DNA from 4 places in the Pseudomonas baetica genome. Region 1 is predicted to be linked to each of the others. Evidence: predicted binding sites of a transcription regulator. Region 1 holds the regulator's gene; each other region holds the start of a gene.
What was found. The regulator FliA, encoded in region 1, starts transcription of late flagellar genes. The targets are predictions, from matches to a motif close to CTAAAGTTTNNNNNNNNNNNGCCGNTAA.

Region 1 (5,356 bases):
CAGCAACTCATGCAATTGCTGGCCAAAAGCTCGCCGAAACTGGCCGAAGAGCTGGTGCCGGGTGTGGTTTCGCTGTCGCAACTGCTCAAAGTGCTGCAAGCGCTACTGGCCGAGCACGTACCGGTCCGTGATATCCGCAGTATTGCCGAAGCCATCGCCAACAACGCTGCGAAGAGTCAAGATACCGCCGCGTTGGTGGCGGCGGTGCGGGTTGGCGTATCGCGCGCCATCGTCCAAAGCATTGTAGGCACTGAGTCCGAGCTGCCTGTGATCACCTTGGAGCCAAGGTTGGAACAAATATTGCTCAATAGTCTGCAGAAGGCAGGACAAGGCTCGGAAGAGGGCGTTCTGCTGGAGCCAAGCATGGCCGAGAAGCTGCAACGTTCGCTGATTGAAGCGGCGCAGCGTCAGGAAATGCAAGGTCAGCCGGTGATCCTCTTGGTAGCCGGCCCGATCCGCGCGATGCTCTCGCGCTTTGGCCGCCTGGCAGTCCCTGGACTGCACGTGCTGGCCTACCAGGAAATACCGGACAACAAGCAAGTGACCATCGTTGCGACAGTAGGGCCCAACGGCTGAGGTAGTGGTTTATGCAAGTTAAGCGTTTCTTTGCCGCCGATATGCGTCAGGCCATGAAGCTGGTTCGTGATGAGCTGGGCGCTGATGCCGCCATCATTGGCAATCGCCGCATTGCCGGCGGTGTCGAGTTGACGGCGGCACTGGATTACAAATTGTCGGCGCTGGCGCCACGGGTTCCGAACATGGAGCTCGAAGACGAGCTGCGCAAGACGCAGTCGCGCATCGTCACCGCCCAGGCCGAATTGAGCATGCGGGGTGAGGCCGACGGCAACACCAATCGCCAGTTGTTCGCCGGGCTGCCGTTGACGGCCGGCCTGCCGCTGACCGCTGCCGAACCGTTGAGCGAGCCGACTTACGCCGCCCCGGCACGTCCGGCGCCAGCACCTGCGCAGTCGTCTGGCGGTGTTGACCCGCGTGCGCTGGATTCGATGCGTTTCGAATTGAACAGTCTGCGCGAGCTGATGGAAGTGCAGCTCGGCACTCTCGCCTGGAATCAGCTGCAAGGCAGCCGTCCGGCGCAAGCCAACCTGTATCGTCGTCTGCAACGTATCGGCCTGTCCGGCCCTTTGTCGCGCGACCTGCTGGCGATGATCACCGATATTGAAGAACCTCGTCAGGCCTGGCGCATGCTGCTGGCGCACCTGGCGCGGATGATTGCCGTACCGGAAGTCGAGCCGCTGGAAGAGGGCGGTGTGATTGCGATGGTCGGCCCTGCCGGCATGGGCAAGACCACTACGCTGGCCAAGCTTGCTGCCCGCTACGTGCTCAAGTACGGCGCGCAGAATGTCGCGCTGGTGAGCATGGACAGTTTCCGCATCGGTGCTCAGGAACAACTGAAAACCCTGGGGCGGATTCTCAACGTACCGGTAACGCACGTCGACCCGGGCCAGTCGCTGGTCCAGGCGCTGGACCCACTGCTGCGCAAACGCGTGGTGCTGATCGATACCGCCGGCCTGCAAGCCAGCGATCCGGCCCTGCGCATGCAGCTGGAAAGTCTGGCCGGTCGTGGTATTCGTTCAAAAAATTATCTCGTGCTGGCAACCACCAGCCAGAAACAGGTTCTAACCGCCGCTTATCACAGTTACAAGCGTTGCGGGCTTGCCGGGTGCATCCTGACTAAACTGGATGAAACGGCCAGCCTTGGCGAAGTGTTAAGCCTGGCGATCAGTCATGAATTGCCGGTCGCGTACCTGACCGATGGCCCACGGATTCCGGATGATCTGCATCTGCCGCGCCGTCATCAACTGGTCAGCCGCGCCGTCAGCGTGCAAATGCAGGAAGAACCCAGCGAAGAAGCCATGGCTGACATGTTCGCTGATATCTATCACAGCCCGACCAAGCAGGTTGGCTGAGGTATTCATGAACAGTTTTTGTACCTACATCGATGGTCTGCCACGCATTGTTCCGGTTGTGAACGCGCAGCCAGTAATGTGGCCTCCGTCTATGCAAGACAAGGTAAAGAAATAACATGGGCAGCATGCATCCCGTACAGGTGATCGCAGTGACCGGCGGCAAAGGTGGCGTCGGCAAGACTAACGTGTCAGTGAACTTGTCTCTGGCGCTGGCAGAGCTTGGCCGTCGGGTCATGCTGCTGGACGCTGACCTGGGGCTGGCGAACGTTGACGTTCTGCTGGGGCTGACACCCAAACGCACACTGGCCGACGTCATCGAAGGCCGTTGCGAGCTGCGCGACGTTTTGTTGCAAGGCCCCGGCGGGATTCGCATCGTGCCGGCCGCTTCCGGCACCCAGAGCATGGTTCACCTGAGCCCGGCGCAACATGCCGGTCTGATTCAGGCCTTCAGTGACATCGGCGACAATCTCGACGTGCTGGTGATCGACACCGCTGCGGGTATTGGTGACTCGGTAGTCAGTTTCGTTCGCGCCGCCCAGGAAGTGTTGCTGGTGGTCTGCGATGAGCCGACCTCGATCACTGACGCCTACGCACTGATCAAATTGCTCAATCGCGATTACGGCATGAACCGCTTCCGCGTTCTGGCCAACATGGCGCAGAGCCCGCAGGAAGGTCGCAACCTGTTCGCCAAGTTGACCAAGGTCACGGATCGCTTCCTTGATGTGGCCCTACAATACGTCGGCGCCGTGCCGTACGACGAAAGCGTGCGCAAGGCCGTGCAGAAGCAGCGCGCCGTCTATGAAGCCTTTCCGCGTTCCAAGTGCGCGCTGGCGTTCAAGGCGATCGCGCAGAAGGTCGATACCTGGCCGCTGCCGGCGAACCCGCGCGGGCACCTCGAGTTTTTCGTCGAGCGCCTCGTGCAACAGACCGCAGGACCCGTCCTATGACAACCAGTGGCTACAACCTCTACAAGAAGTCGGCCCGTGATGCGCAATACGAGCTGGTCGAGCGTTACGCGCCACTGGTCAAACGCATTGCTTACCACTTGCTGGCGCGTCTGCCGGCCAGTGTCCAGGTCGAAGACCTGATCCAGGCCGGGATGATCGGCCTGCTCGAAGTCTCGACCAAATACGACGCCAGTAAAGGCGCCAGTTTCGAAACGTACGCGGGCATTCGAATCCGCGGCGCGATGCTCGACGAAGTGCGCAAAGGGGACTGGGCGCCACGCTCGGTTCACCGCAATACCCGTATGGTCAGCGACGCAATTCGCGCAATTGAAGCTAAAACCGGCCGTGATGCTAAAGATCACGAAGTTGCGGCCGAACTCCAATTGAGTCTCGACGATTACTACGGGATTTTGAATGACACCCTGGGCAGCCGCTTGTTCAGTTTCGACGACCTCTTGCAGGACGGCGAACACGAAGGGCTGCACGAGGATGGCGCCAGTGCTCATCTTGAGCCGTCACGCGATCTGGAAGATGAACGCTTCCAGGCGGCGCTGGCGGACGCGATTGCCAATTTGCCGGAGCGTGAGCGACTGGTGTTGGCGCTGTACTACGACGAAGAGCTGAACCTCAAGGAGATCGGTGAAGTCCTTGGCGTCAGTGAATCGCGGGTCAGCCAGTTACACAGCCAGTGCGCGGCCCGTTTGCGGGGGCGTTTGGGGGAGTGGCGAGCGCGCTGAAGGCAGTGTGGGGACACTGCGAACGAGGCTGGTGCGGTGATGAACGGCACCGGTCTTGCTCTGTTGTGCTCCAGACAGTCTTCGAGTGCTGCGCCGATTGATTGAAGTGGCGCGCCCAGGTGCTGGGCGCGTTTAAGACTGCTTGGAGGTCGAATTGAACAAAGACATGAAAATCCTCATCGTTGATGACTTCTCAACGATGCGGCGGATCATCAAGAACCTGCTGCGCGATCTTGGGTTCACCAACACCGTCGAGGCCGACGATGGCATTACTGCCATTCCGGTACTCAACAGCGGAAGCATCGACTTTCTGGTAACGGACTGGAACATGCCGGGCATGACCGGTATCGACTTGCTGCGTCACGTGCGTGCCGATGAAAAACTCAAGCATCTGCCCGTGCTGATGGTGACCGCTGAAGCCAAGCGCGAGCAAATCATCGAGGCCGCTCAGGCCGGTGTGAACGGCTACGTGGTCAAACCTTTCACGGCTCAGGCGTTGAAAGACAAAATCGAGAAGATTTTCGAACGCATCGGCTGATGACGCGCGGGGGAGCTATGGAGCATAACGAATCTTCACAGGGCGATTTCGAATCGACCCTGAAAAAACACGCGGTCGAACTGGTCGAGAGCCTTGAAAAAGGCAGGTTCGGCGACGCTGTGCAACTGATCCATGAGCTCAATCAGACCCGTGACCGCGGCCTGTATCAGGAAGTGGGCAAGCTCACACGCGAACTGCACAGTGCGATCGTCAACTTCCAGATCGATCCGCACATGCCGCAGGCCGAGGAAGTGTCGCAAATCACCGACGCCACCGAACGCCTGGGCTATGTGGTCAAGCTGACAGAGGCCGCGGCCAACCGCACCATGGATCTGGTGGAAAGCGCCACACCGGTGGTCAATGGCCTGGCTGATGAAGCCCAGGCCTTGAGTACCGACTGGGGTCGTTTCATGCGTCGTGAAGTCGGGGCTGAAGAGTTCCGCGAACTGGCGCGCCGGGTCGACGGTTTTCTGTCGCGCAGCAGCACGGACAACCGTGCGGTGTCGAGCAATCTGAACGACATCCTGCTGGCTCAGGATTATCAGGACCTGACCGGTCAAGTGATCAAGCGCGTGACCCAACTGGTCACCGAAGTTGAAAGCAATTTGCTCAAACTCGTGCTCATGGCCAGTCAGGTGGACCGCTTTGCGGGCATCGAACATGACCGTGCGGCGATGCTTGCAGAAAAAGATCCACAAAAACATCTCTCGCAGGGTGAAGGTCCGCAGATTCATGCCGATAAACGAGAAGACGTTGTGTCCGGTCAGGACGATGTGGACGATTTGCTATCCAGCCTTGGATTTTGAGTTTAGGTTTTTAGACCTGTAGGAGCACCCCATTAATGAGCTTCGGCGCCGATGAAGAGATCCTTCAGGATTTCCTGGTTGAGGCCGGCGAGATTCTTGAGCAACTGTCCGAACAACTGGTCGAGCTGGAAAGCCGTCCGGATGATGCAGATCTGCTCAACGCAATTTTTCGCGGTTTCCACACTGTAAAAGGGGGCGCCGGCTTCCTTCAGCTCAATGAGCTGGTGGAGTGCTGTCACATCGCCGAAAACGTGTTCGACATCCTGCGCAAGGGTGAGCGTCGCGTTGATGCAGAACTGATGGACGTTGTCCTCGAAGCACTGGACGCGGTGAACAGCATGTTCAGCGAAGTCCGTGAGCGTGCACCGATCACGGCTGCGACGCCGGAGCTGCTGGCTGC
Region 2 (5,356 bases), 4.8 Mb from region 1:
GTAATGATCGCGCCCCGTGCCCTTGGGTGGTGGATGAATCTCTTCCCAGTTCATGTTGACGATGCGCTCCACCGAGCGAACCAGGAAACCCTGGGTCTTGGTGTTGTACTCCGTGATGATCACGAACGGACTGTTCTTGTCTTTCAACGCTCCGGAGCCGGTCGCCATTGCCAGATCAAGGATCGGAATGGTCGCCCCCCGAATATTTGCTACCCCGCACACGACAGGACTGGATTTGGGCATCAACGTCAGCGACGGGCATTGCAGCACTTCCCGAACCTTGAACACGTTGATCCCGTAGAGCTGCTGACCGTCGAGACGGAACAACAACAGCTCCAGGCGATTCTGCCCTACCAGTTGCGTGCGCTGGTTTACCGAATCCATTACACCAGCCATGCCCAGACTCCTACACCAACGCCAAGTGTTGTTGCGACGCACATTTATTGCTAAACGGCACGGCGCTTGCTTTTTAACCCGTATGAACGCTCAAACGACATTTTTCCGACACCTGACATCCCGCACCCGCAAACGTGTTTGCGCGATGTTGGCCGTTTGCCTCTTTTTCGCTGGCAGCCCTGCCGGTGCTGATACGGTTACCTTGCCTGACATGCTTATCGGCGTCACTCAGGGCTTTCTTGAATTCACCGTAGAAGACTATTTGGCTTCCAGTCAAACGCAAGGCCGTTACGAAATCGAGGTCAAGCAGCTCGACCCCCGCATGCGCATGCCCATGTGCGACAAGGAATTGACAGCGTCTTTGGAGAGTCCGGCACGTCCGTTGGGGCGGGTAACCGTCAAGGTTCGCTGTGAGGGCGCCTCGCCCTGGACAGTGTTCGTACCCGCTCAAGTCCGCCTGTTTCGCGAGATTGTCACCACGACCCGCCCCCTCAAACGCGCCGGCATTATCGAGCCGCAAGACGTGACCTTGCGCGAACGCGATGTCAGCGTGATCAATCAAGGTTTTCTGACCTCGGTAGACGAAGCGATCGGGCAGAAATTAACCCGACCAACGGTCGCCGATCAGGTCATTACCCTGGTCCATCTCGAACAGGCGGAAGTCGTGCGCAAGGGTGATCAAGTGGTCATCATCGCCCGCAGCGGCACACTCGCCGTACGCATGCCCGGCGAAGCGCTGGCCAATGGTGGTCTGAAAGAACAGATCAGGGTAAAAAACCTCAACTCCAATCGAGTCATCAAGGCGCAGGTCATCGCGCCAGGCCAAGTGGAAGTGGCCATGTAAAAGCCTCGTGAGAAAACTGGCGCGGACCCCGTCGCTTCCCTAAACTGTGCCGCAGCAGGACACGCGCTGGCGCATGCAGGCTCATTGGTAAAATGTGCCTAAAGTTTTCCAGGGGATGGCCGAAAACATGGCAAGCTTCCAAATTCCCAGAGGTTTTTATCATGGTCATCGATTTCAGCCGTTTGAACAGCTCCTCGTCACTTACGGGCAGTACACGTACCAGCAACGCCAAGGAAACCGCTGAAACCGGTACCTCCGCGCCGCTGAATACCCAGGCCGAACCGGCCAGTACCGCAAAAAGCGGGGAATCGGTACACCTCAGCAATGAGGCTCAACAGTTGCAGAAGGTCACTGACAAGCTGCGCGATCAGCCTGCCGTCGACAAAGCCCGTGTGGCCGAGTTGAAAGCCGCGATTGCCGATGGCAGCTATAAAGTCGACAGCAACCGTGTAGCCAGCAAACTGCTCAACTTCGAAGCCCAGCGCTAGGCCTTCGCCTGCGCCAGGCTTTTGGACGCTTAAAACCCAAGGCCAGCCATGCACGACACTAATTTATTGCAACTGATCAACGACGACTTTGCTCCAGCTCAACAATTGCTGGAGTTGTTGCAAACCGAATCCATCGCTTTGCACGGTCGTGACATGCCACTGCTGGAAGAAATTCTGGCGCGCAAACAGGCGTTGATCATTCTGCTTGAACAGCATGGCCGCAAACGCAGCGAAATCCTCGCCAGCCTCGGTCTGTCGACGGATCGTCAAGGTCTCGAACAACTGGCCAGCCAGTCGAGCATTGGCGAGCAGTTGATGACGCAAGGCGACGCACTGACCGATCTCATCGCTCAATGCCAGGCTGCCAACGCCAAAAATGGCCAGTCGATCCAGATTCAGCAGGCCTCCACGGCCAATCAGCTGAAAATCCTCACCGGGGGCGAACCGCCAGCGCTGTATGACGCCAGAGGCACTTTTGCCAAGCCCGCCAAGCCGCGTACATTCAGCCAGGCATAAGCCGTTGATGCGCCAGCCCTATCAACTCGCGAAACATGCTGGCAAAATGATGGCCAGTCGTCATATTTTGTCTGGAGAGTGATAAACCGTGTCCAACACCCTAAGCGCGGATGATGCTCCGCAGCCCCCAAAGGTGCTCACCACGCCACTGGAAATCTCCAGCAATCTGCGCCAGCTGCAAGAAAGCCACGACCCACTGATCATCACGTTTCATGAACGCAGCCAGCGCTTTCAGAGCTACCTGATCAAAGTCGACCGCGACAGCGCTTCGATCGCCTTGGACGAAATGATCCCGCGCGACGGCGAGCGCTTCCTGCTCGCCGGCGAGCCGTTCAAGGTCGAAGGTTTCCACGAAGGTGTGCGCATTGCCTGGGAATGCACCGGCACGCTGAACATCGAAGAGTCCGACGGCGACCGCTTTTACACTGGCGAGCTGCCAACCGAGGTGGTTTACCACCAGCGCCGCAACGCCTTCCGCGCCGCATTGAAGCTCACCGACCTGGTCAGCGTCGAACTGGGCGGCGAAAAGCTCAAGGCGCCGATCAACGGCAAGCTGCTGGATATTTCCGCCACCGGTTGCAAGCTGCGCTTTGAAGGTGACATCACCGAACGCCTGCAACTGGGTCAGGTCTACGATCGCATGATCGCCCCGCCGCTGTTCGGCAATCAGCCGGTCTCCGTTGAGCTTCGGTATCTGCACTTCGAAGAAAAACTCAACATCACCTTTGCCGGCCTGCGTTTCCACAACATCAGTGGTCAGGCGGCTCGCAACGTTGAGCGCTTCGTTTACCAATTGCAGCGTGAAGCGCGGCGATTCGACAAAGACGACCTGTGATTCGAACACGCAAATAAAAAGGGCAGTCCTTGGCGGGACTGCCCTTTTTTATGTTCGACGGATTCTCAAGGCCTGGCGCCACTGATGTCCGGAGTGGGTTTTTCGCTGTCGTCGTCCGGGCTTGCTACTGGCTCAGGCTCAGGCTCTTTGTCTGTCTCGGTCTCAGGTTCCGGCGCGACTGTATTCTGCATCTGCTCCTGCACCACTTGCTCATCCACACGGGGGTCGAGGGCTGCTACCAGCGGTGAGCTGGACATGCTGTCCGGCATCGCCACGTGATGCAACGGCGCATCGTCGACCTGGTGCAGGTTGGTCACGGCTTTCGGGCGTATCCGCCACACCAGTACCAGGGCAAAGAAACTGAAGAACGCGTACAGGCTCTGGCTACCGAAGAACTTCATCAACACACCCGCTGCCAGCGGACCGATACTGGCACCGACCCCGTAAGTCACCAGCAGCATCGCCGTCAGCGATACCCGGCGATCGCCTTCGACGTGGTCGTTGGAAAACGCCACCGCCAGTGGATACAGACAGAACTGCACCAGCGAACAGAGGAAGCCGACCACAAACAGCACCTCCAGCGGCACCTGCGGCAGGATCGCCAGCGGCAATGCCGCCACCGCCAGAAACCCGGCAAAACAACGAATCAGCAGCGCGCGGTCATAACGGTCCGACAACCAGCCCAACGGCCACTGCACCAGCAGTCCGGCAAAAATGCAGCTACCCATGAACAGACCGACCTGTTCGGTCGACAGCCCTTGCTGCGAAGCATACAACGGCGCCAGACCGTAGAACGAGCCAATGATCAAACCCGCCCCGAGCACCGTACTCAAGGACTGCGGCACGCGTTTGATGAAGAAGCGGGGTTCCATCGGCGCAGGATGCAATGGCGCCGGGTGAATCCGCCGTGTCAGCGTCACCGGTACCAGACACAGCGCAAAGCACAGGGCGACCAGCATCAGCAGTTCAAGACCGAGCCCCGGATGCATGACCAGAATCAGTTGCCCCAACACCAGCCCCAGATACGACGCGATCATGTAGCCGCTGAACACCAGACCGCGCTGATTGGCGTCGGCCTGCTCATTGAGCCAGCTCTCGATCACCATGTACTGGCACATCATGCCCAGACCGACGATCGTCCGCAGCACCAGCCACGCCGGCAACCAGTCCACCAGACCATGGCCAAGCACCGCCGCCCCGACAATCCCGGCACACGCCGAATAAGCACGGATATGCCCGACCCGGGCGATCAACCGGTGGCCGATTTTGCCGCCCAGCACCAGGCCGAAATAGTTGGCCGCCATCAACGCACCGACCCACAGGCCGTCGACATCGTCAGCAGCCAGGCGCAACGCCAGATAAGTAGACAAAAGGCCTGAGCCGATCAACATCATCAGCGAGGCGAAATACAGGGCTCGAAAGGATTTCCAGATTTGGCGCATCGGCGTTCCGAGCGGCTCCTTGCAGTAAATATCGGGCTACCAAAACGATAGCCCGATGGCGGCGGTACGTCAGGCCTGGGCTGTTAGAACACGTCGTTCCCAGGGAGTGATTTCATCAAAGAAGCTGGTCAACTCCATGGTCTTCGAAGCGATGTAGCCTTCGATGAACTCCTGTCCGAACAGTTCCCTCGCCAATTGGCTACGTTTCAGACGCTCGAGTGCGGCATGCAAGGTACACGGCAGCGCAAGATTGTCCGGTACTTCGAACTCACCCTGAATCGCTGCGCTCGGCTCAAGCTCATGCTCGATGCCATGCAAACCGGCGGCCAGACTGGCGGCGATCGCCAGATACGGATTGGCATCGGCACCCGGCAAACGGTTTTCGACCCGACGGGCGACCGGCGCACTGGCCGGAATGCGCAGCCCGGCGGAACGGTTATCGTGCGACCAACAGGCATTGTTCGGCGAAGCATAGGGATGGCACAGGCGCTGATAGGAGTTCACATTCGGTGCAAACAACGCCGTGAAATCGGCCATGCCGGCCTGCTGCCCACCGATGAAGTGACGGAACATCGCAGTCGGCTCGCCGTTGGCATCGCTAAAGACGTTCTTGCCGGTAGCGATGTCGACGAGACTCTGGTGAATGTGCATCGAACTGCCCGGCGTATGCGCCAGCGGTTTGGCCATGCACACCACGGTCAGGCCATGCTTGAGCGCGACTTCTTTGAGCAGATGCTTGAACAGGAATGTCTGATCGGCCAGCAACAGCGGATCACCGTGCAACAGGTTGATCTCGAACTGACTGACGCCCATTTCATGCATGAAGGTATCGCGC
Region 3 (5,356 bases), 330 kb from region 1:
TTTCATGATCGGAGTCCTGCCCTGTAATAGCTGTATATAAGGCGGAGTTTGAGCTTCGTATTTATAAGTGTCAAACCTAAGTTATTGAATAATATATGAAAATTAATCGGAATAAGAATGTTTGTGTTCCGCGTCTGGAGCCTAAGCGCTTGATTTACAGGCATAAAAAAACCGGACATAAGTCCGGTTCTTTGAAATAGGGGTAATTACGCAGCAGTAAATTCTACCGGATAAGGAATCGCGGCCTGGGCGGTTTGCAGCTTGGTCAGGGTTTCGCGAACCACTTCCTTGGCAAGGCAGGCACATTTGCCGCACTGGCTGGCGACGCCGGTGGCCTGGCGGACTTCTTTATAGCTGCAGCAACCTTCATAGATCGCTTCGCGGATCTGTCCGTCGGTGACGCCAGTGCAGAGACAAACATACATAAGTGAGAACCGTCGCTGGTTGTGACTCAATTGCGATGGATCTTAATGTTAACGAGAATGATTGTCAAAGTGCTTTCGGAAAGGTTTTGCCGAGATGAGTGAGGGACTGACGAGCGGTAATGACTGGCCATCTGCCTGGCCCCGTAAATGCAGCACTGCTATCCGCTTACTTTAAAAAACCGTTAAGGACAGGCCAAAAACGCAGTGTATGATGGTCGGCCCTTGCGAAGGGGGGTCGTGTCACAGGGCTGTCGTCCGAGGATGGCAGGCTGGCCGGACCCTGAACTTCAAGTTTTTACACCAGGAGATATCAATGAGCGTACTCGTAGGCAAACAAGCCCCTGACTTCACCGTCCCGGCCGTACTCGGCAATGGCGAGATCGTTGACAGCTTCACCCTGTCCTCGGCCATCAAAGGCAAATACGGCCTGGTGTTCTTCTACCCACTGGACTTCACCTTCGTCTGCCCGTCCGAGCTGATCGCTCTGGACAACCGCATGGCCGACTTCAAGGCGCGCAACGTTGAAGTGATCGCGGTGTCGATCGACTCGCACTTCACCCACAACGCCTGGCGCAACACTCCAGTGAACAATGGCGGCATCGGTCAGGTGAAATACACCATGGCTGCCGACATGAAGCACGACATCGCCAAGGCCTACGACGTTGAGTCCGAAGGCGGCGTAGCTTTCCGTGGCGCGTTCCTGATCGACGACAAAGGCGTTGTCCGCTCGCAGATCATCAACGACCTGCCACTGGGCCGTAACATGGAAGAGCTGATCCGTCTGGTCGACGCTCTGCAATTCCACGAAGAGCACGGCGAAGTCTGCCCTGCCAACTGGAAAAAAGGCGACAAAGGCATGAACGCTTCGCCAGAAGGCGTTGCGGCCTACCTGACCGAGAACGCTGCAGCCCTGTAAGGCGCAACGTCGAGGTACAAAAAAACCGGCCCACGTGGCCGGTTTTTTTATGCGCGGTTGAAACGGCGACAATCAGTCGTTGAAATCTTCCCAGCCGCCCATCTGCTTCCAGCGATTGACGATGCCGCAGAACAGCTCAGCGGTTTTTTCGGTGTCGTAACGCGCCGAATGCGCCTCACGGCCGTCGAAATCGATGTCTGCTGCCTGACAGGCTTTCGCCAGGACGGTTTGGCCATAAGCCAGACCGGCCAGGGTCGCGGTATCGAAACTGGAGAACGGGTGGAACGGATTGCGCTTCATGTCCAGTCGCGCAACGGCAGCATTGAGGAAGCCGAGGTCGAAGCTGCTGTTGTGGCCGACCAGAATCGCACGCTTGCAGCCGTTGGCCTTAAGCGCCTTGCGGATGCCACGGAAGATGTCGGTCAGCGCCGTTTCTTCGCTGACGGCCATGCGCAGCGGGTGATCGAGCTTGATGCCGGTGAACTCCAGCGCCGCCGCTTCGATGTTGGCGCCTTCGAAAGGCTCAACGCGGAAGAAGTAGGTGTGATCCGGGTAAACGAAACCCTTTTCATCCATGGCGATGGTGGTCGCGGCAATCTCCAGCAATGCATCGGTGGCCGAGTTGAAGCCACCGGTTTCTACGTCGACGACAACCGGCAGGTAACCGCGAAAACGCGCTGCCATCGGATGACGGGAACCGCCGCCGCCACCTTGACCTTCCAGTTCGTCGTCGAAATGGTCTTCACTCACGCGTGTTCCTCCAGCAGGCGCCAGCGCAGTTTTTCACCGGCGCGCAGCGGGATAACGGTCAGCTCGCCAAATGGCAGGCTGGTTGGGGCGGTCCATTCTTCGCGAACCAGGGTGATGCGATCGGTGTTCGCCGGCAGGCCATAGAAGCGTGGGCCGTTGAGGCTGGCGAAGGCTTCGAGCTTGTCCAGCGCATTACGCTGTTCGAATGCTTCGGCATACAGTTCGATGGCGGCGTACGCGGTGTAGCAGCCGGCGCAGCCGCAAGCGGCTTCCTTGGCGTGCTGGGCGTGCGGTGCCGAATCGGTACCGAGGAAGAACTTCGCGCTGCCGCTGGTGGCGGCATCGAGCAGGGCTTCCTGGTGCGTATTGCGCTTGAGGATCGGCAGGCAATAGAAGTGCGGCCGAATCCCGCCAACCAGCATGTGGTTGCGGTTGTAGAGCAGGTGATGCGCGGTGATGGTCGCGCCAACGTTGGCCGAAGCCTCGTTGACGAACTGCACGGCATCGCCGGTGGTGATGTGTTCGAACACGACTTTCAAGGTCGGGAAACGCTCGACCACACGACGCATGTGTTCATCGATGAAAATCTTTTCGCGGTCGAAGACATCGACGTCGCCACGAGTGACTTCGCCGTGGATCAGCAGCGGCATACCGACTTCGGCCATGGCTTCCAGCGCCGGGAAAATCTTGTCGATGCTGGTAACCCCGGAGTCGGAGTTGGTGGTGGCGCCAGCCGGGTACAGCTTGGCGGCGTGCACGAAACCGCTGGCCTTGGCCTCACGAATTTCTTCGGGCTGGGTGCGGTCGGTGAGGTACAGCACCATCAGCGGCTCGAAACGACTGCCGGCCGGGCGGGCAGCGAGAATCCGCTGGCGATAGCCGTCGGCTTCAGCGGCGTTGCGCACCGGAGGTACCAGGTTGGGCATGATGATGGCGCGACCAAACGTGCGCGCAACATCGGCAACGGTATTGGTCAACACGGCACCATCGCGAAGATGAATGTGCCAGTCGTCGGGACGCAGCAGGGTCAGGCGGTCGGACATGAGGGGATTCCAGGCGGGTCAAACTGAGGCGAATGCTACCGGAAAAGACTCTTGCAGGCACTCGCTATCAAGTTTTGCAGGAACCTTCCGATATCCCGTAGGTATGCCGTAAACATAGTGTGAATCGGTCTTTGTGTTTCAGAAGCCAATGGAGCCTCCCGTGCGCCAGCGATATTTAGCCTTGCTCAGTGTGTTTGCCAGCTTTCCCGCCATGGCGCTCACGTACCAGACCCGCCTGGAGAATATTGAGTGGACGGTCGCCGGCGACAAGTTCGAATGTCGTCTGACACAGCCGATCACTGATTTCGGCTCGGGGGAGTTCGTGCGCAAGGCAGGCGAGCAGGCGGTATTTCGTCTGAACGCCTATAACGCCATGCTGGGCGGTGGGGCGGCGACGTTGCTCGCGGCAGCCGCGCCGTGGCAGCCGGGACGCGGTGACATCAATCTGGGCACCGTCAGACTGGGCAGTGGTAACGTGTTGTTCAACAGCTCTCAGTCCCAGGCCGGAGGTCTGATCAGCGGCCTGATGGATGGTCGCAGCCCGGTGGTGCGCCGTGCTTCGGGCGATGGACGCGTGTCGGAAGTGCGTTTGTTGCCGGTCAAGTTCAGCAAGGCGTTTAACGACTATCAGACCTGTGTGGCGAAATTGCTGCCGCAGAATTTTGACCAGATCAAGCAGTCGCAGATCGGTTTCCCCGGCGAGGGCGTTGATCTGGACTCCGCCGCCAAGGCCAAACTGCAAGTGATGCTCGAATTCATGAAGGCCGATCCGACGGTCAATCACATCGAACTCGACGGCCATTCCGATAACAGCGGCAATCGCCTGACCAACCGTGAATTGTCGCGCCGCCGGGCACTGGCGGTGGTCGACTTCTTCAAGGCCAATGGCATCGCCGAATCGCAGATCACAGTACGTTTTCACGGTGAACAATACCCATTGGTTCCGAACACCAATGCGGCCAACCGGGCGAAGAACCGTCGGGTTGCGGTGAAGCTTGCACGCGTGGCGCCGACCACCGCTCCAGCGCCTCAGGCGAGCACCCCTGCCAGCACCGCAGCAACTTCCTGACCCGCCGGTCATCGTCGCGCTCTCGACAGATTCTGTCGCTTTGTCGTCTTAAGCTGTCGCGCCTCTGTAAATTATCGCGTTTGGGCGGTAGACTCCTCGGCTTTCCGTAGAACCCCGTGGAGTGATGGCATGGCGGACGTAAACAAGGTCGTTCTGGCGTATTCCGGCGGCCTGGACACTTCGGTGATCCTCAAGTGGCTGCAGGATACTTATAACTGTGAAGTGGTGACGTTCACCGCTGACCTGGGTCAAGGCGAAGAGGTCGAGCCGGCTCGCGCCAAGGCGCAGGCCATGGGCGTCAAAGAAATCTACATCGACGACCTGCGCGAAGAATTCGTGCGTGACTTCGTGTTCCCGATGTTCCGCGCCAACACCGTTTACGAAGGCGAGTACCTGCTGGGTACTTCCATCGCGCGTCCGCTGATCGCCAAACGTCTGATCGAAATCGCCAACGAAACCGGCGCTGACGCCATTTCCCATGGTGCCACCGGCAAGGGCAATGACCAGGTACGTTTCGAACTGGGTGCCTACGCGCTCAAGCCAGGCGTGAAGGTGATTGCTCCATGGCGTGAGTGGGACCTGCTGTCCCGCGAGAAGCTGATGGACTACGCCGAGAAGCACGCGATTCCGATCGAGCGCCACGGCAAGAAGAAATCCCCGTACTCGATGGATGCCAACCTGCTGCACATCTCCTATGAAGGCGGCGTGCTGGAAGACACCTGGACCGAGCACGAAGAAGACATGTGGCGTTGGACCGTCTCCCCGGAGAACGCGCCTGACAAACCGCAATACCTGGAACTGACCTACCGCAACGGCGACATCGTTGCGCTGGACGGTGTCGAAATGACTCCGGCCACCGTGCTGGCGACGCTGAACAAGATCGGTGGCGAACACGGTATCGGTCGTCTGGACATCGTTGAAAACCGTTACGTCGGCATGAAGTCCCGTGGCTGCTACGAAACCCCGGGCGGCACTATCATGCTGCGCGCTCACCGCGCCATTGAGTCGATCACCCTGGATCGCGAAGTCGCTCACCTCAAAGACGAGTTGATGCCCAAATACGCCAGCCTGATCTACACCGGCTACTGGTGGAGCCCTGAGCGTCTGATGCTGCAGCAGATGATCGATGCTTCGCAGGTCAACGTGAACGGTG
Region 4 (5,356 bases), 2.2 Mb from region 1:
GTCGGCAGGGCCAGGGCCTGACCCATTTGCACTGGCGAACCCGCCACCAGTTCTTGCGCCCACTTCACTTGATCCGGGCCAAACAGCACGATCGCCGTCGAACCCAGCTTGAAGCGACCCAGCTCCGCGCCTTTTTCCAGATGAATCGGCGCACGGGCGGCTTCGTCGTAGCGGAAGGTTTTCAGTTCGCGCTTCGGCGGCGTGACCAGACCGGCCCACACGGTTTCGATCGAAGCGACGATCATCGCGCCGACCAGCACCACGGCCATCGGGCCGCGTTCAGTGTCGAAAATGCACGCCACACGCTCGTTGCGGGCGAACAGTTCCGGAACGTTTTCAGCCGTGGTCTGGTTGACCGAGAAGATCCGGCCCGGGATGTAGACCATTTCGCGCAGGGTACCGGCCAGCGGCATGTGCACGCGGTGGTAATCCTTCGGCGACAGGTAAATAGTCGCGAAGTCGCCACCCATGAACGGTGCAGCATTCGCCGCGTCGCCACCTAACAGTTCCAGCACGCTGAAGCTGTGCCCCTTGGCCTGGAACACGCGACCGTGTTCGATCGGGCCGAGCTGGCTGACCGCACCGTCGGCCGGGCTGAGGATCGCGCCCGGGGTTTCGTCCAGCGGACGTGCGCCGTCTTTCAGGGCGCGGGTGAAGAAGGCGTTGAAGTGCTCGTAAGCGGTCAGGTCTTCAACCAGCGCTTGCGACATGTCCACCTGATAACGCTTGGCGAACCACTGGGTGAAGGCATTCTTGAACCAGCGCACACGACACTCGGCGATGCAGCCGGCCAGGCGCGACAGCAAGTGGTGAGGCAGCAGGTACTGGCTGAGGATAAACAGACGCTCTTTCATTAGTTGTCCTTAAAAACCTTAAATCTCGACAGGCGTGTCAGGGTGATTGCCCCACTCGCCCCAGGAACCAGCGTAGCCCTTGACCCGCGGATAACCGAGGGATTTGGCCAGCAGATAAGTGAAGCCCGACCGGTGATGGGTCTGGCAGTGGGTAATGATTTCTTTGTCCTTGGTGATCCCGAGGTCTTCGAGGATCTGCGGCATGTCCGTGCGGATGCGCAGGTTACGCGCCTTGTCCATGCCCGCCGTCCACTCGAAATTGACCGCACCGGGAATATGCCCGCCCTTGGCTGCCAGCACTTTCTCGGCGCAATACTCCAGCGGCCCGCGCGCATCCCAGATCGCCAGATCGGCGGCGCCGAGACGGCTTTGCAGGTATTCGCGGGTGGCGGTCGGTTCATCGTGCAGCGTCAACGGCACCGGGCCACCGACTGCCGGCGGCACCTGGATCGACATCGGCATGCCATCGGCCAGCCACGCCGGCAGACCGCCGTCGACATAGTGGTACTTGTCGTGACCAATCACGTCGAGCAGCCAGATGAAGCGCCCGGCCCAGCCACCGCCCTCATCGTCATAGACCACGTAGACCGCGTCTTTGCGATGGCCGAGTTCCCCGAACAACGCTTCCAGATCGGCTTTCGCCGGCAGCAGCCCCGGTGCCGGCGGCTGGCCGAGCTGGGTGCGCTTGGGGTCGACAAACCGCGCCCCGGGCAAATGACCCTCGGTATAGCGGGCGGTACTGGTCAGGTCCACCAGAATCAGTTCGCTGGACTCGAGCCGAGGGAGCAGGTCGCTCGGTTCGATAACGAGCGGCAAGCCAGAGAAGTCAGACATGTGAGGTCTCCAGAGCACAAAGGGGGGGATTGTAGCGCAGCCTCATCGGCCACGGCTGCTAAAGCTGTGCAGGGCTTTTTCGATGCACTGCGCGGTTTTGCCGAAGGCTTGCACAGTGATGTCGGCGAAGGGGCCGCCGCCCTGATCGGCGACGACGATCATGATCACCCGGCCATTGTTGACCAATGAGCGCAGGAACAGATGCTCGCCACGGAACAACGTTCTCAGGCTCGGCGGTAGCAGCGCGGAGAATTGCGCGTTGTTTTCCGGGGTGATCCGCACCTGCGCCTGCTGCGCGAGCAGCCGTTGCAGGACTTTGCTCTGACTGACGACAAAGTTCAGCGCCGCCGCTTCTTTCGCTAAACCAAAAGTTTGATGCACACGCAGATTGGACTGCGTGCGGTCGGCCATCAGAATCATCCCCCGGCGCAGGCCGCTGGCGACCAGCGCATCGCGGGCGGCAACGGTCAGGCTCATGGCATTGGTGAAGCGACTGGGTTCGGCCAGCAGTTCGGCGCACTGCCGGCGCCACTGGGTCAAATCCTCTGCATTCGGTGCCGCGGCCGGCAGCATTCCGGCCGGTAAACGATGGGTGCCCCACGGCCACAGCAATGAAACCGCCGGGTGCCACAAGTCAGGCATCGCATGCTGGCGCGCACTGTTGGCGGCTTGCTGGTGCAACTGTTGCTGCACTTCGTCCATGGAAATCTGCAGATAAAGGCTGGTCAGGTACTGCCAGCGTTCACTGTGTGGACTGTCCCACGCCTGTTGCGCCGACAGCGCCAGCCCATTGGCCAGCAACACGGTATTGGCCGGCTGATTGAGCCAGCGGCGCAGGGTCGGGTCATCGTCGAGGCGGTTTTGCTGGCGCAATGGATGTTCGCTGTCGCGGGCGATGCGCAGCACTTTCACCAGTTCACGCTGCTCGCTGAGCAACAATTTATAGCCTTGCTGCACCCAGATCGGCAGGTGCCAGACTTGCACCAGCGCCTCGGCGATTTTCAGCAGGCGCACGCCGAACAATTGCTTTTCGACGGTGCGCGCCGATTCGCCCTTGTGGATAACCCGCAGTTCCCACTCTTCAAGCAGTTGTGGGTAAGTCAGCGCCAACGGCCACAGCGGCGAAAGAAACAGCAAACTGCCCCAATGAATGTCCTGCCACAGCCGCGCCAGGCGACTGGCGAAAAAACCGTTGGCCTGTTGCGTGGCGTGCTGGCTGATCATTTGCAGTTGGCGCAGGGCCTTGGGGATCTGCATCTGCGGTTGGGCCGGCAGGCGCGCCAGTAGCTCTTCGGTGCGGGCCAGGCCCAGGCGGTTGATCGCGACTTCCAGATTCTCGGCCGGCGTGGCCATGGTGCCGTGGGTGTGACGATTTGCCTCACGAATGATGCTCAAGGCCAGCGCCGGGCTGTCCTGCATCAGGTCGGCGATGTCGCGCAGGGAACTGCGGTTGTCACGGATCGCCCGACAAACCTTGTCGTGAGCCTCTTGCGGCACGGGCAGGCGGACGCTGTCGAGCAGCTTGATCCAGCCCTCGAGTGTGGTCGGTTGTGCGTGTGGGACGCTCGTTTCATTAGCCATGTCTGGACGAGATCTTCACTGACTGTAGACGCGCCCGGCATGGGCTAAATTGGCTTTTCGCCTGAACTGGCTATAGTCTGGCGCAGTTTTGCCGATAAGTAGAAGAAGAGATTTTTTAACTTCCGAATATGACCTTGAACCCGACTTAAATAAGTACTTTCTACCTATGGCTAAAATTATCGGCATCATCGTCGTATTCGCGAGCGTGCTCGGCGGATACGTGCTCTCTCACGGCAAGATTGCCGCCCTGATCCAGCCCTTCGAGGTGTTGATCATCGGTGGTGCGGCACTGGGCGCTTTCCTCCAGGCCAACCCCAGCTATATGACGATGCACGTGCTCAAGAAATCCCTGAGCATGTTCAGTTCGCGTTTCAGCCACACGTTCTATCTGGAAGTGCTGGGGCTGATCTACGAGATCCTCAACAAGAGCCGCCGCGAAGGCATGATGGCCATCGAGGGCGACATCGAAGATGCCGCCGCGAGCCCGATCTTCGCCAAGTACCCGGCGGTGCTTAAAGATGAACGCATGACCGCGTTTATCTGTGATTACCTGCGCATCATGTCCTCCGGCAACATGGCGCCGCACGAGCTGGAAGGCTTGTTCGACATGGAGCTGTACAGCCTGAAAGAAGACCTCGAGCATCCATCCCATGCGGTGAACGGCATTGCCGACGCCATGCCCGGTTTCGGTATCGTCGCGGCGGTACTGGGTATCGTGGTGACCATGGCGTCCTTGGGTGAAGGCGATCAGAAGTCCATCGGTCTGCACGTCGGTGCGGCACTGGTCGGTACCTTCTTTGGTATTCTCGCAGCCTACGGTTTCTTCGGCCCATTGGCGCATTCCCTGGCCCACGATGCCAAAGAAGAGCTGAACGTCTACGAAGCCATCAAGGCCTCGCTGGTGGCTTCGGCTTCCGGTATGCCGCCATCGCTGGCGGTGGAGTTTGGTCGCAAAGTGCTGTACCCGGCTCACCGTCCAAGCTTTGCCGAGCTGGAACAAGCCGTTCGCGGTCGCTAAGTCATGGAAAATAATCAGCCGATTATCATCAAGCGCGTCAAGCGCATAGCCGGCGGGCATCACGGCGGGGCGTGGAAAATCGCCTTCGCCGACTTCGCCACGGCGATGATGGCGTTCTTCCTGGTGCTGTGGCTGCTGTCCACCGCAACGCCTGAGCAGAAGATCGCCATCGCCGGCTATTTCAAAGACCCGGTCGGCTTCTCCGAAAGCGGCACGCCGTACATTATCGACTTGGGCGGTACGCCGACCCTGGCGCCGGAAAATACCCTCAACCCTGAGGTGAAATCCCAGCCACAACCGGACAAGGTTACCGTCGACACCGAACAGGTCGAAGGCATGGCCGAGCAGGTCGAGAAGGAACGTCTGGAACTGCTCCTGCAAGAATTGCAGAACAAGGTCGACGAGAATCCGCAACTGCAGAAATTCAAGGACCAGATCCTCTTCGAAATCACGCCGAACGGCTTGCGCATCCAGATCATGGACGCCGAGAACCGGCCGATGTTCGACTCCGGTTCTGCGCGTCTGAAGCCGTACTTCGAAGACATTCTGCTGGCCATGGCCGACACCATCAAAGCGGTGCCGAACAAGATCAGCATCAGCGGCCACACCGATGCCAAGCCCTATATCGGCACCGGTGATTACGGTAACTGGGAGCTTTCGGCCAACCGTGCCAACGCTGCCCGCCGTGCCTTGATTGCCGGCAGCTATCCGGATGCGCAAGTGGCGCGGGTCGTGGGTTACGCCTCGTCGGCACTGTTCGACAAGGAAAACCCGTTCAACCCGGTCAACCGCCGCATCGACATTGTGGTGCTGACCAAGAAGGCTCAAGCCGCCATCGAAGGTTCGCAAGGCGCCGATCCGTCGAAGCCGGCCGATGAAAGTCAGAACGGTGCTGCGCCGGCAACGCCGGTCGACCCGAACGCACTGCCGGCGGATCAGCAACCGGTACCGGCACATGAGCTGCGTGAACGGCTGAACCTGTTCGATGACGCGGTGCCCAAACCGGCCGCGCCGGGCAGTGCGCCGCCGGCGCCGACAGCTCCTCCGGCCACTGCCCCGGCCCCCGCGC

Region 2: a site for FliA is predicted at 1,339-1,366, ahead of flgM (flagellar biosynthesis anti-sigma factor FlgM). Genes of this name have one in related genera too.
Region 3: a site for FliA is predicted at 3,201-3,228, ahead of ATI02_RS01115 (flagellar protein MotY). Genes of this name have one in related genera too.
Region 4: a site for FliA is predicted at 3,340-3,367, ahead of motA (flagellar motor stator protein MotA). Genes of this name have one in related genera too.

What each region holds. Positions count from the first base shown of each region.
Region 1 covers NZ_PHHE01000001.1:570,886-576,241, forward strand. The annotation lists gene flhA (flagellar biosynthesis protein FlhA) at 1-576, shown strand, start outside; gene flhF (flagellar biosynthesis GTPase FlhF) at 588-1,928, shown strand; gene fleN (flagellar synthesis regulator FleN) at 2,045-2,875, shown strand; gene fliA (RNA polymerase sigma factor FliA) at 2,872-3,612, shown strand; gene ATI02_RS02570 (chemotaxis response regulator CheY) at 3,779-4,150, shown strand; gene ATI02_RS02575 (protein phosphatase CheZ) at 4,168-4,956, shown strand; gene ATI02_RS02580 (chemotaxis protein CheA) at 4,992-5,356, shown strand, end outside.
Region 2 covers NZ_PHHE01000001.1:5,345,701-5,351,056, reverse strand. The annotation lists gene ATI02_RS24740 (chemotaxis protein CheV) at 1-396, opposite strand, end outside; gene flgA (flagellar basal body P-ring formation chaperone FlgA) at 479-1,240, shown strand; gene flgM (flagellar biosynthesis anti-sigma factor FlgM) at 1,402-1,728, shown strand; gene ATI02_RS24725 (flagellar protein FlgN) at 1,777-2,244, shown strand; gene ATI02_RS24720 (flagellar brake protein) at 2,333-3,079, shown strand; gene ATI02_RS24715 (MFS transporter) at 3,145-4,521, opposite strand; gene ATI02_RS24710 (glutamine synthetase family protein) at 4,591-5,356, opposite strand, start outside.
Region 3 covers NZ_PHHE01000001.1:242,141-247,496, forward strand. The annotation lists gene bfr (bacterioferritin) at 1-6, opposite strand, end outside; gene ATI02_RS01095 (bacterioferritin-associated ferredoxin) at 207-425, opposite strand; gene ATI02_RS01100 (peroxiredoxin) at 739-1,341, shown strand; gene rnt (ribonuclease T) at 1,414-2,091, opposite strand; gene pyrC (dihydroorotase) at 2,088-3,134, opposite strand; gene ATI02_RS01115 (flagellar protein MotY) at 3,295-4,203, shown strand; gene ATI02_RS01120 (argininosuccinate synthase) at 4,333-5,356, shown strand, end outside.
Region 4 covers NZ_PHHE01000001.1:2,772,586-2,777,941, reverse strand. The annotation lists gene asd (archaetidylserine decarboxylase) at 1-854, opposite strand, end outside; gene rhdA (thiosulfate sulfurtransferase) at 873-1,688, opposite strand; gene ATI02_RS12605 (HDOD domain-containing protein) at 1,731-3,269, opposite strand; gene motA (flagellar motor stator protein MotA) at 3,436-4,287, shown strand; gene motB (flagellar motor protein MotB) at 4,291-5,356, shown strand, end outside.